DNA from 4 places in the Marinomonas vaga genome. Region 3 is predicted to be linked to each of the others. Evidence: predicted binding sites of a transcription regulator. Region 3 holds the regulator's gene; each other region holds the start of a gene.
What was found. The regulator sigma-54, encoded in region 3, starts transcription at its own class of promoters, with help from an activator protein. The targets are predictions, from matches to a motif close to TGGCACNNNNNTTGCTNT.
Positions count from the first base shown of each region.

Region 1: ACZ5DR_RS04585 (NCS1 family nucleobase:cation symporter-1) is a predicted target of sigma-54. The motif match lies at 1,213-1,230, and genes of this name have one in related genera.
Region 2: flgB (flagellar basal body rod protein FlgB) is a predicted target of sigma-54. The motif match lies at 1,876-1,893, and genes of this name have one in related genera.
Region 4: glnA (glutamate--ammonia ligase) is a predicted target of sigma-54. The motif match lies at 1,847-1,864, and genes of this name have one in related genera.

Region 1 covers NZ_AP043903.1:973,759-976,890, reverse strand. The annotation lists gene ACZ5DR_RS04585 (NCS1 family nucleobase:cation symporter-1) at 1-1,170, opposite strand, end outside; gene ACZ5DR_RS04580 (aspartate/glutamate racemase family protein) at 1,515-2,246, shown strand; gene puuE (allantoinase PuuE) at 2,259-3,132, shown strand, end outside.
Region 2 covers NZ_AP043903.1:1,820,379-1,823,510, reverse strand. The annotation lists gene ACZ5DR_RS08430 (flagellar hook-basal body complex protein) at 1-244, opposite strand, end outside; gene ACZ5DR_RS08425 (flagellar hook assembly protein FlgD) at 258-971, opposite strand; gene flgC (flagellar basal body rod protein FlgC) at 983-1,435, opposite strand; gene flgB (flagellar basal body rod protein FlgB) at 1,438-1,836, opposite strand; gene ACZ5DR_RS08410 (CheR family methyltransferase) at 2,020-2,853, opposite strand; gene ACZ5DR_RS08405 (chemotaxis protein CheV) at 2,890-3,132, opposite strand, start outside.
Region 3 covers NZ_AP043903.1:3,363,624-3,366,755, reverse strand. The annotation lists gene ACZ5DR_RS15915 (HPr family phosphocarrier protein) at 1-188, opposite strand, end outside; gene ACZ5DR_RS15910 (PTS sugar transporter subunit IIA) at 198-647, opposite strand; gene ACZ5DR_RS15905 (RNA polymerase factor sigma-54) at 659-2,140, opposite strand; gene lptB (LPS export ABC transporter ATP-binding protein) at 2,217-2,942, opposite strand; gene lptA (lipopolysaccharide transport periplasmic protein LptA) at 2,960-3,132, opposite strand, start outside.
Region 4 covers NZ_AP043903.1:1,641,316-1,644,447, forward strand. The annotation lists gene glnL (nitrogen regulation protein NR(II)) at 1-98, opposite strand, end outside; gene glnA (glutamate--ammonia ligase) at 360-1,766, opposite strand; gene thiI (tRNA uracil 4-sulfurtransferase ThiI) at 2,098-3,132, shown strand, end outside.

The sequences.
Region 1 (3,132 bases), 1.4 Mb from region 3:
GTAGTCCACAATGATAATGCCGTATAGGGGGCCGATCATGGCGGCCAACACATCGACGGTGTAGTGGATTACTTCTGGGTTATTAAACAGGTTCCAAGGCATCAGCAGAACTGAGCCGAACGCGGCAATAAAGCCACCGGCTTTAAAGCTGATTTTCTGTGGCGATACGTTAGAAAAGTCGAACGCAGGAGCGACGAAGTTTGCCACGATGTTGATGCCCACAGTGGCAAAGATAAAGGTCATTGCGCCAAGTACGGTAATCAATCCTGAGTCTAGGCGGCGAACTGTTTCTACAGGGTCAGTAATCATACCGCCAAATACTGGAATAGATGCAGATACGATCACTACGCTGAAGATGGAGAACAAGATAAAGTTAAAAGGTAGTCCAAGTAGGTTACCGAACTTCAATTGTTTGTAGCTGCCACAGTAGCGTGAGAAGTCACTAAAGTTAAGGGTTGGCCCTGCGAAGTAGCCAGCCACCAAGGCAATGGCAATGATCATCTGCATGATGGCATCCATACCAGATAAGCTCGCATCACCTAGGGTGAAGCTGATGTTTTCCCAACCCGCTAGATTCACCATGTACACACATAAGGCAAACATGGCCACATAAATAGCAGGGCCAGACCAATCAATGACCTTACGAATCATGTCCATGCCGAACATAAAGACAATGCCTTGTAGGATCCACATGGCAGTGAATCCAATCCAGCCAAGGTAAGACAGACCTAAGAAACTGTCGTCTGCCAAGGTGCTCATGCCTGGGAAGAAATACAGCAACAAGATAATAAAGGAGCTGGAGGCCAAGAAAGTCTGTATACCATACCAAACCACCGCAATCAGGCCGCGGATAACCGCTGGAATGTTGGCGCCGAAGACCCCGAAGGACATACGTGCGATAACTGGGAATGGTGCGCCGGCTTTTTGTCCGGGTTTGCCCATTAAGTTAGCAAACAGTAGGACAATGGAGATGCCCGCGAGCAAACTGATAAATACCTGAATGCCATTTAATCCAAGAGCGAACAGACTGGCTGCAAACACATAGCCGCCGACACTGTGCACATCTGACATCCAAAAAGCAAAGATAGAATACCATCCCCACTTTTGTTCTGTATCAGGCTTGAGATCCTCGTTGCTGAGCCGAGGGCTTACTGGGAGTTTCTGGGTCATGCGAGAGTTCCTTCGTTGGTTTGCTTATTGTATACAATGTCGAATACAACTTTTGTGCCAATTTTCAGGGAACCTATATTTGCTACTCTGACAATGTTTTTTCTCTTAGGTAGAGAAATCAGTGCACACATTTGCGACAAAATAATCCTTTTTGCTCTTTATCTGTGCGTATTTTGGGTTTTTGGTGTGTCTTGTGGAGCTGATATGATTTTTAAAAAGTCTTTATGTATGCGATCTATTTCTAGTATTGTATACAATATATTGAGTCAGTCGGTGTTGGTGCTTAGATCATCCTGATGACTTTTATGTGCAACAAGTCAGCTTATAAAGGACGCGGATATCCCATGCTTATCCAACTTATCAACCCTAACACCAGCGCAACCATGACCGATGCCATGGCGACCAGCGCCCATCAGGCCGCATTACCGACCACTCAGATCCTCGCCAGTACCCCATTGCATGGCCCACAAAGTATCGAATGCGCTTTAGATGAAGCCATTGCCTCTGCGGCTTTGCTGGATCTTATTCAAGCTGGGAAGGAGCAAGGAGTAGATGCTCACATCATTGCATGTTTTGGTGATCCGGCCTTGGAAGCGGCAAGGGAGTTGGCCGATGCGCCTGTCATTGGCATCGCGGAAGCCGCCTTTCAATTGGCCAGTATTGTGGCGTTTAAGTTTGGTGTGGTGACCACCTTGTCACGCACCTTGCCTGCCAGCGAGCATCTTTTATATAAGTATGGCTACGAAAGGCATTGCAGTGGCGTTCGTGCCACGGACATTCCAGTACTTGCATTAGAGCATCTTGAGCCGCAGGCATACGCTTTGCTTAAGAGAGAGTGCGAACAAGCGATGACAGAGGATGGCGCAGAAGCGATTGTTTTAGGATGCGCTGGTATGTCGTCTCTAGTCGCTCGTTTGCAAAGCGAACTGCCAGTGCCCATTATTGATGGGGTCAGTGCAGCGGTTAAGTGGGCAGAAGCCATTCACCAGCTCGGAATTAAAACCTCTAAAGTCGGGCATTTCGGCGCCCCCGTACAAAAGTCTTATGTCGGTAGATATGAGCATTGGACCCGTTAACAGGAAATTAATATGAAACATTACTTAGAACGAGATTACGCAGGTTACGGCCGCCACAATACACCGAAAGTGGTGTGGCCAAACAACGCACGCATTGCCCTGCAATTTGTTCTGAACTTCGAAGAAGGTGGCGAAAACTGTGTGTTACACGGTGACGAACATGCGGAAACCTTCCTGTCGGAGATCTTTGGCGCCCAGCCTTTTAAAGATCGCCATATGAGTATGGAGTCCTTGTATGAATACGGCTCCCGCACGGGTGTGTGGCGCATTTTAAACGAGTTTGAGAAGCGTGGTTTGCCTCTGTCTATCTTTGCTGTGGCCACCGCTTTGCAGCGCAATCCTGACGTGGCAAAAGCCTTTGTAGAGGGTGGTCATGAGTTGGTTTGCCACGGTTTGAAGTGGATTCACTACCAAGAAATGTCTATTGAAGAAGAGCGCGCGCACATGCAAGAAGCCCTCAAGATCATTCAAGACGTGACCGGTGTGATGCCCATGGGATGGTACACAGGGCGTGATTCCCCTAATACCCGTGCCTTGGTCGCCGAGCAATCCCAGTTAAAATACGACTCGGACAACTACGGGGATGACCTACCTTACTGGGTGTCTGTACCGCATCACCAAGATTCTGAACAGACTAAGCCTCACCTGATCATTCCTTACACCCTAGATTGTAATGATATGCGCTTTGCTTCCCCTTATGGATTCAGCCATGGGGATGAATTCTTCCAGTACCTGAAGGACAATTTCGACTGTCTGTACGCTGAAGGCGAAACCGCTCCCAAAATGATGTCTATTGGTATGCACTGTCGTACTTTGGGCAAACCGTCCCGCTTTATGGCGCTAAAAAAATTCCTCGATTATGTGCAATCCCATGAGGATGTTTGGA
Region 2 (3,132 bases), 1.5 Mb from region 3:
CTAGGTTGTTATCTGTGTAAGCAATGTTACCGGAAGAAAACTCTTGAGCGATGTTATTCACGCTCACACCACTACCAATAGTGTTACTACTACCAGCGCCAATGACACTCGTGTTGTACAAGTCACCAAACTCGATACGAGATTTCTTGAAGCCAGTGGTGTCAGAGTTTGCAATGTTATTACCGGTCGTGCTGAGGAAATCAGCTGACGCTTTGATACCAGAAAGTGCTGTATTAAAACCCATAATTATTCCCTCGTTAACCTAAAATCTCTAGCTCGTCAGTGAGAGCCAGCTTGCCATAATCTGCAACGTTTAACGTCGTGCCATCTTCACCGTTAATGGTCACCCCATTAATGCGTGCTGGAATCTGTGTCGTCAGCTGTGTCACCTCACCATCACTGTTGGTAGAGGTTGCTATGAAGGTATAAGTACCATCATCCACCACATTGCCCTCAGCGTCTGTGCCATCCCAAACGTACTCTTCATCCGTAAGAGACACCGAATCCACCAACTCACCAGAACTATTATAGATCTTCAGCGTATTGGAGACAGAATCATCCGTGAAAGACGTTTTAACGTAAGTTGAGCTACCATCCACCACAGATGCAGTTTCCTGGTCAACGTACACATAAGAGCCCACCAAAGTAGAAGCCGTAAGCGCCTGACTGGAAATCAAAGACTCAGACATACTCGACATCTGTGCCGCCATACTGGTCAACTGTTCCAGTGAGCTAAACTGAGCCATTTGAGACACCATATCACCGGTTTCCTGAGGTGACGTTGGGTCTTGGTTTTTCAACTGTTCAATATACAGCTGCAAGAAGACATCCTGATCCGCTAACGCAGACGAACTGTCCGTTAGACCGGATGTGGTTGTATCCTCTGAAACGCCTGCCTTCGCCTTGGCACTGTCTGTACCATATTGCGAAATCAGACTCGATAAAGCGGAATTAGAAGAAACGTCTGACATAACCTACCTCCTTAGGATTGGCCTAAGGTCAACATTTTCTGCATCATGCTTTTTGCAGAATTCATGATTTCAACGTTGGTTTGGAAAGAGCGCGATGCAGACATCATATCCGCCATTTCTTCCACCGGATTCACATTTGGATAGAACACATAACCTTCTTCGTTAGCCATCGGACTATCAGGCTCATAGCGCGGTTGAAGCGGCGCATCAGACTCGATAATACCGGCTACCTGAACGCCCATACCGGATGCATTTTCCATAACACCGCCTTGGGCATTCCAGCCACGTTCACGCATCTCTTGGGTCAGCATCTGCTCAAACACAGGCTTGCGGGCACGATAGGTCTGGTCAACTGAACTCGCCACACTGTCAGCGTTAGCGATGTTACTGGCCACCGTATTTAGGCGAACCGTTTGGGCACTCATCGCAGAACCAGAAATGGCAAAAATATTACTTAAAGACATTATTATTGACCTCCGGTAAGCGCTTTCTTCATGCCGCTGATTTTTCTATCCAAAAACATAAAACTTGTATCAAATTGCAACGAGTTCTGGGCAAATTCCGCTTGCTCACGCTGCATATCCACCGTATTACCATCAAGAGACGGCTGACTTGGATTGCGGTAAAGCATCTCATCACTGCCTGTTGAAAAAGAACTGCTCGCAGCAATGTGCTGATCATCATCACCTGACAATTCCAATCTGCTACGCTCTGCTTCCAACATGGAATCAAACGTGATGTCACGAGCTTTGTAGTGGGGCGTATCTGCGTTGGCGATGTTATTTGCTAACACGGAAGCACGAGCACTGCGAAACAGTAGCGTCTTATCGTGTCCAGCAAATGCGTCGTTAAAAGAGATAGCCATGAAATCCTCGTTGGTAAAATTTGATTACTTACAACTTGTTTAGCAAGATAAGTGCCAAATATAAATTCCTTATTTTTCAGTAACTTGAAAAATAAGCTACCCTTAAGCGGCAAGAGGCGGCAAACAAAAAACGGCAACCCGAAAATCGAGTTGCCGTTTTAGCATAGCCTAAATTAAGAAATGTTATTTAGCCCGGTAAACGATACCCGGATGACATTGAACAATATCAAACAAAGAAGACATACCGCTCAATGCCTCTGACCCCCCAAGGAATAAAAACCCTCCAGGATTCAAACTGGCATGCATACGCTTCAAGATATCGGCCTTAGTTTCGGCAGTAAAATAGATCAGTACATTGCGACAGAAAATGATGTCGAACTTTCCCAATGAGCTGAACGAATCAATCAAATTCAGATAACGGAACTCTACCCGAGAAGCCACCGCAGGTTTCACTTTCCAAGTACTTTCAGACAGCTTCTCAAAATAGCGATTTTGCTTATCAGGGCTCAACCCTCGAGCAATGGCCAAACTGTCGTACTCACCTTGTTTTGCGTGCATCAAAATATTAGTACAAATGTCCGTAGCGACAATACGCTCCCCTGCTTTCAAAGCACTGGGTTTCATTTGCTTATATTCATCCAACACCATACTAATTGAGTAAGGTTCTTGGCCAGTAGAAGACGCTGCAGACCAGATACGTACAGGGCGCTGAGAGAACTCAGGCAACACCACATCCTTCAAAATCTTGAATGGATGCGTATCACGAAACCACAAGGTCTCGTTGGTCGTCATGGCGTTAATCACTTCTTCCCGAAGCTTCGCCGAACGCCCACCACGCTCCAATGCATCCACCAACATTTCAATTTTAGTGAATTTCTCACGCTCCAGTAGCTTACCTAAGCGACTGGCCACCAAATACTGCTTATTTTCGCTTAATGAAATACCGCTCTCTTTCTGCAAGTATTTGCGAAATCGATCGTACCCGCCGGGAGAAATCGTATTCGTACTGCTCTGCATCCAGACTCCTTAGTGCACAAGCAAATTCAACTAAACTTAAGCTTCAGCCTGTGCTTCAACCGTTTCGATTGCAATACGTGCAAGTTCATCCGGCTGGAACTTCGCCAAGAAACCATCTGCACCAACCTTCTTAACCATTGCTTCGTTAAACACACCACTCAAAGAGGTATGCAGCAAGATAAACAAGTCTTGCAGACGACTGTCATTACGGATAGCAGTGGTCAAAGTGTAGCCATCCATTTCCGGCATCTCGATATCAGAAATGACCATGGAAAACTC
Region 3 (3,132 bases):
ACCTTGATGGTGGTGCCTTTTGCTGCAGCTAGCATCATCATTGCCATAATGCTTTTGCCATCCACGTTTCGGCCTTCTTTCTCAATGGTTACGTCAGACGAAAATTGCGAAGTGGTCTCAACTAGTTTGCCTGCTGCTCGAGCATGCAGACCAAGCTTATTAATTATCTCTATAGATTGCTCTAGCATGCTGTGTCCTTACGTTAATGGTTCGAATGCGTTCTGCAGGTCACCATTATTAGTTTGAGCGCGGAGAGTGTCCAGTTTCTCGCTTGATTGAGCCAACTCAGCAATCTGTGCCAAGGTCGCTAGATGGTCATCACATTGGTGTGGCGGCACAATTAAAGCAAAGATTAAGTCAACGGGCTTGCGATCAATGGAATCAAAGTCAATGGGGGTATCCAAAGACATTAATACTATGGTGGCATGGCTGGCTTGTTCTAGGCGGCAATGGGGGATGGCGATGCCATTTCCGATGCCTGTGCTTCCAAGTTTCTCTCGGCCGAGTAATGCATCGTACACTTCTTCAGCATTACAGTGTAAGCGTGAGCTGATGGCTTCTGATATTTGCTCAAGAAGGCGCTTTTTGCTTGTGGTGCTTTCTTTCGCAAAGACTAATTCTGGCTTCACTAAGTTTTTGACGGACATGTTAAAAACCTTTAAATGAGACGTTTACGTTCGTTAGATGGTGGAATATTCATCGCTTCGCGGTATTTCGCAACAGTTCTTCGGGCAACTTGGATACCTTGGTCAGCTAAAATAGTTGCGAGTTTGTTGTCGCTAAGCGGTTTTTTGGCTGGTTCATCTGCAACCAGCTTCTTAATCATGGCCCGTATGGCTGTTGACGAGCACTCGCCACCGGATGCTGTGTTCACATGGCTTGAGAAAAAGTATTTCAGCTCAAATATGCCTCGGGGTGTATGCATGTACTTTTGTGTCGTCACTCGAGATATGGTTGACTCGTGCATTCCTACTTCTTCTGCGACATCATGCAACACCATAGGTTTCATGGCTTCCTCACCAATTTCGAAGAATTCCACTTGGCGAGAGACGATGCAGCTGGCAACTTTCAGTAAGGTCTCGTTACGGCTTTGCAGGCTTTTTAAAAACCACTTGGCTTCTTGTAAAGAGTTACGGATATAAGACACATCATCATTGGACTTCGATGTGGCTAGCATTGCAGAGTAAGTTTCATTAATTTTTACGGGCGGTAGGGCATCATTGTTAAGTTCAACCTGCCATACACCCTTATGCTTTTTAACACTTACGTCCGGGATTACGTAGTCAGTATCACTGGTATCAACGAGGGATCCAGGGCGTGGGTTAAGCTGTTGGATTAAACCGATGACTTCTTTTAAGGCGTCTTCTTTGAGCTTGGTTTTGCGTGTTAGTTGAGTGTAGTCTCTGTTGCCTAACAGTCCAAGGTGTTGATCCACAACTAGATGGGTGCTGCGATAGAGAGGATGATCTTTGTAAGCTTCCAATTGTACTAATAGACATTCCCGTAAATCTTGAGAACACACGCCCACGGGGTCAAAGCGTTGCAACCGGTGTTGAACGGCTTCTACTTCATCGAATTCTAAATCTTCCAGTTCCTTTGTTAGTCCTGTGAAAATTTCTTCAAGGGTCGCTGAAAGGTAGCCGTCTGGCTGTACGCTGTCTATGATGGCGTAAGCGATCTCAATATCCTTATCGGACATGTGAGTCAGATTGAGTTGCCAGATTAGGTGGTCTTGAATGTCTTCTGATAGTGCATTTCGACTGTCTAGATCTTGTTCGCCCTCGAAGGCTGGGCTGTCAGACGCCGCTGCTGAGTTCTGGTAGGTGTCATCCCAGTTACTATCAATGGAAAGTTCATTTGGGATGCTTTCCGTCCATTCTGACTCGACACGGGAGTCCTCTGAAGACTCTTGGTTGGAGTCAATGTTCTCTACTGTCGAAGCCGCTTCGGCAACTTTTGCCTCAGCGTCATGGTTGAAGTTTTCTTCCTCGTCTAACTCTAGTAAAGGATTGGACTCCAAGAAGTCATGTATTTCTTGTTGTAGGTCGAGCGTTGACAGCTGCAGCAATTTGATTGCTTGCTGTAGCTGAGGTGTCATTGTTAACTGCTGACCGATTTTAAGTTGCAAAGACTGCTTCATAGCGCAACTCTTTTAAAATTAGAATTTTGGAATGAGTTATGCATACTACTCCCTTTTGATGGGAAAAATAAGGGGCTTACAGGCGGAAGTCGTCGCCCAGATAAATTTTCTTGACTTGCTCATTGTTTATTATGGTCTCAGCGGAGCCAGAGGCAATAATATGCCCATTGCCTACAATGTATGCTTTGTCACAGATATCTAGGGTCTCTCGCACATTGTGGTCTGTAATAAGTACGCCGATACCGCTATTTTGCAAGTGGCGGATGATTTGCTTGATGTCACCTACTGAAATAGGGTCGACGCCAGCAAAGGGTTCGTCAAGCAGGATAAACTTAGGGTTCATGGCCAATGCTCGAGCGATCTCAACTCGGCGTCGTTCGCCACCTGATAACGCCATACCTAAATTTTTACGGATGTGCGTGACATGAAACTCTTCTAGTAAGCTTTCTAGCTTTTCTTTACGCTCAGCTTTCGATAGCTCCTTGCGCGTCTCTAAGATAGCAGAGATATTATCTTCTACGCTCATCTTTCGAAATATTGAAGCCTCTTGAGGCAAATAGCCGACCCCTTTTTGAGCGCGAGTATGCATGGCATCTTGGGTGATGTCTTCCCCATCAATATATATGCCCCCTTGGTCGTTGGTGACCATGCCGACAATCATGTAAAAACAAGTGGTCTTTCCTGCACCATTTGGCCCCAGTAGGCCCACGGCTTGCCCCGTGCTCACGTCAAGAGAAACGTCTTTTACTACTTGTCTTTTCTTGTAGCTTTTTGCGAGGTGCTTCGCTTCTAAAATAGCCATGCTGTTTATCCTTGATGCTACTGCTCGGTGGCTGGCTGTAGGGTCATGTTTACGCGGCCTGAACCACGATTCTCGGCGTTAAAAACATCGGTCTCCATGTAGTAATGTATGTAATCCGCCGCGATTTCGTTGTCACCACGTTTTAGGAAGCCGTTTTTATGAATTTCTAGCTCACCCGCTGAGGTGTCGT
Region 4 (3,132 bases), 1.7 Mb from region 3:
AGCATCATTTCTGCAGACGGATTAAGGTACTCAATACATAGCTCACGATTGAGCTGTAGTACGGCAGTGGATAAATGGTCTATCAGTAAACTGTACACTTTGAGTGTGCCTCTTTGTTATTTCGCCCGTAAGCTGATGTCTTCCAGGCCGAAGGTATTATGGGGGATCGGCTGGATTTCTATGTATTGCAAAATACGAACCAACATTGGGCGTTTTTAATGCCTTATGTTTTCTATGTTTTATAAGCAGTAAATGGTCTCGCGTGTTCTGTTTTGGTGCAACTATTTTGGGGTGCGTGAAATGGGGGCAAAAAAAAGCCCCAACTGAGGTCGGGGCTTTTCGATTAACTTAAGCGAGTATTAAACGCTGTAGTAAAGTTCGAACTCAACTGGGTGAGTTGTCATGTTTACGCGCTCAACTTCTTCAGACTTAAGAGCGATGTAAGCATCGATCATGTCGTCAGAGAATACGCCACCTTCTGTTAGGAAAGAGCGGTCATCGCTTAGGCACTGAAGCGCTTCTTCAAGGCTACCAGCAACTGTTGGGATCAATTTACCTTCTTCTGGTGGAAGATCGTAAAGGTCTTTGTCAGCAGCATCGCCAGGGTGGATCTTGTTCTTGATACCGTCGATACCAGCCATCAGCATTGCTGCGAAACATAGGTATGGGTTAGCGGTTGGATCCGCGAAACGTGCTTCGATACGCTTGCCTTTAGGAGACGCAACGTATGGGATACGGATAGAAGCTGAACGGTTACGTGCAGAGTAAGCAAGCATAACTGGCGCTTCGAAACCTGGTACAAGACGCTTGTAAGAGTTAGTAGAAGCGTTCGCGAAAGCGTTGATAGCTTTAGCGTGCTTGATGATACCGCCGATGTAGTAAAGGGCCATATCAGATAGACCAGCGTATTTGTCACCTGCGAATTGGTTTTCGCCGTCTTTCCAGAAAGACTGGTGAACGTGCATGCCAGAACCGTTATCACCAACGATCGGCTTAGGCATGAAAGTAGCTGTTTTACCGTATGCGTGAGCAACGTTGTGTACGCAGTACTTCATTACCTGAACTTCGTCAGCTTTCTTAACTAGAGTGTTGAATTTAACACCGATTTCGTTTTGACCAGCAGTCGCAACTTCGTGGTGGTGTACTTCAACTTCTTGGCCCATTGCTTCGATAGCAGAACACATTGCAGTACGGATTTCGTGGTGAGAATCCACTGGTGGTACTGGGAAGTAGCCGCCTTTAACGCGTGGACGGTGGCCTGTGTTGCCGCCTTCGAAAGACTTGTTAGAAGACCAAGCTGCTTCTTCAGAGTTGATTTGAACGCCACAGCCAGACATGTCTGCGTGCCATTTTACGTCGTCAAAGATGAAGAATTCTGGCTCAGGACCGAAGAATGCTGTGTCGCCTAGACCAGTAGACTTAAGGAATTCTTCCGCGCGAAGTGCAACAGAACGTGGGTCACGGTCGTAACCTTGCATTGTTGCAGGCTCGATGATGTTACAACGGATGATAACGGTTGCATCTTCTGTGAAAGGGTCAAGAAGAGAAGTGTCATCTTGTGGCATCATGATCATGTCAGACTCGTTGATACCTTTCCAACCAGCGATAGAAGAACCATCAAACATTTGACCTGTTTCGAAGAATTCTTCGTCTACGCTTGAGGCAGGAATGGTTACGTGCTGTTCTTTACCTTTGAAGTCTGTAAAGCGAAGGTCTGCCCACTTTACGTCGTGTTCAGCAATCAAACTAAGAGTCTTGTTTGACATAATGGTTCTCCAGTGTTGTTTATTCGAAATTGCTTTCGGAACTTATACTGCTTCAATATGAAGCGTAATTGCCGTAATTGAAAGCACAAGCTGTGCCAGAATTTTGGGCGTTGTTAAAAATCTAATAAATTCAAATATTTATATACGCGATTAGTTTTCGGCTTAATAAAACGCACAATAAAAAACCTAGGTAAATAAAAATGCGCTCACTATTGGTGCGCTAATTTGGTGCAGTGGTCCTTATTGGTGCATCTTTTTGGGGTTGGTTTCGTGTGGGATTCCTTTATACTGTGCGCCTTTTAAATCAGACTGTACGAAAAACACACACCTCATGAAATTCATCGTTAAATTTTTCCCTGAAATTACTATCAAAAGCCGCCCAGTCCGCAAGGCCTTTGTCAAACAGCTAAGACACAATATTCGTTTGGTGTTGCGTGAGCATGACGACAACGTGACAGTGGCGGGTAATTGGGACTTCATTGAGGTGTTGTCAGAACGTGATGACCAACGTGATGCCTTCACAGAGTCCTTATCAAACATTGCGGGTATTGCACACTTCCAATATGTGCGTGAGTTTCCCTTAACCGACCTTGATGGCATTGTGGCGGAAGCCGCTGCATCTTACGGTGACGTATTGAAAGATTCGGTGTTTGCGGTGCGTGTGAAACGTGTCGGCAAGCATGACTTCTCTTCAGTGGAAGCTGAGCGTCATGTGGGCGGGTGCCTTAAGGCCCAGTGTGGTGCCCTAGCAGTACGATTGAAAGATCCTGAAGTTTTGGTGCCTATCGATATTCGTGACGACCGTGTCTGGATCATCGAGCAGCGAGTGGAAGGCTTAGGTGGCTACCCTCTCGGTTCACAAGATTCTGTCTTGTCTCTCATTTCAGGTGGTTATGACTCCACGGTGAGTTCTTTCATGACCATGAGTCGTGGATTGAAGACACACTTTTGTTTCTTCAATCTAGGGGGAGATGCTCACGAAATAGGTGTGAAGCAGGTGTCTCACTTCTTGTGGAGCAAGTATGGCTCGAACCTTGGGGTTAAATTCATCACCATTCCATTTGAAGAAGTAGTGGGAGAGATTTTAAATAACGTTGATAACGCCGAAATGGGTGTAGTACTGAAGCGCATGATGTTGCGTGCCGCGTCACAGGTGATGGAAGGTGTCAGTGCGAAGGCTTTGGTGACAGGCGAGAGTATTGCTCAGGTCTCTAGTCAAACCTTGGTGAATTTAAAAGTGATTGATACTGTGACTGATGAGCTGGTATTACGTCCTTTGGTCACTAGCAATAAACAAGAAATCATTGATAAGGCCAAGGAAATCGGTACGGCTCCTTTTGCGGCCAGCATGCCAGAGTTCTGTGGT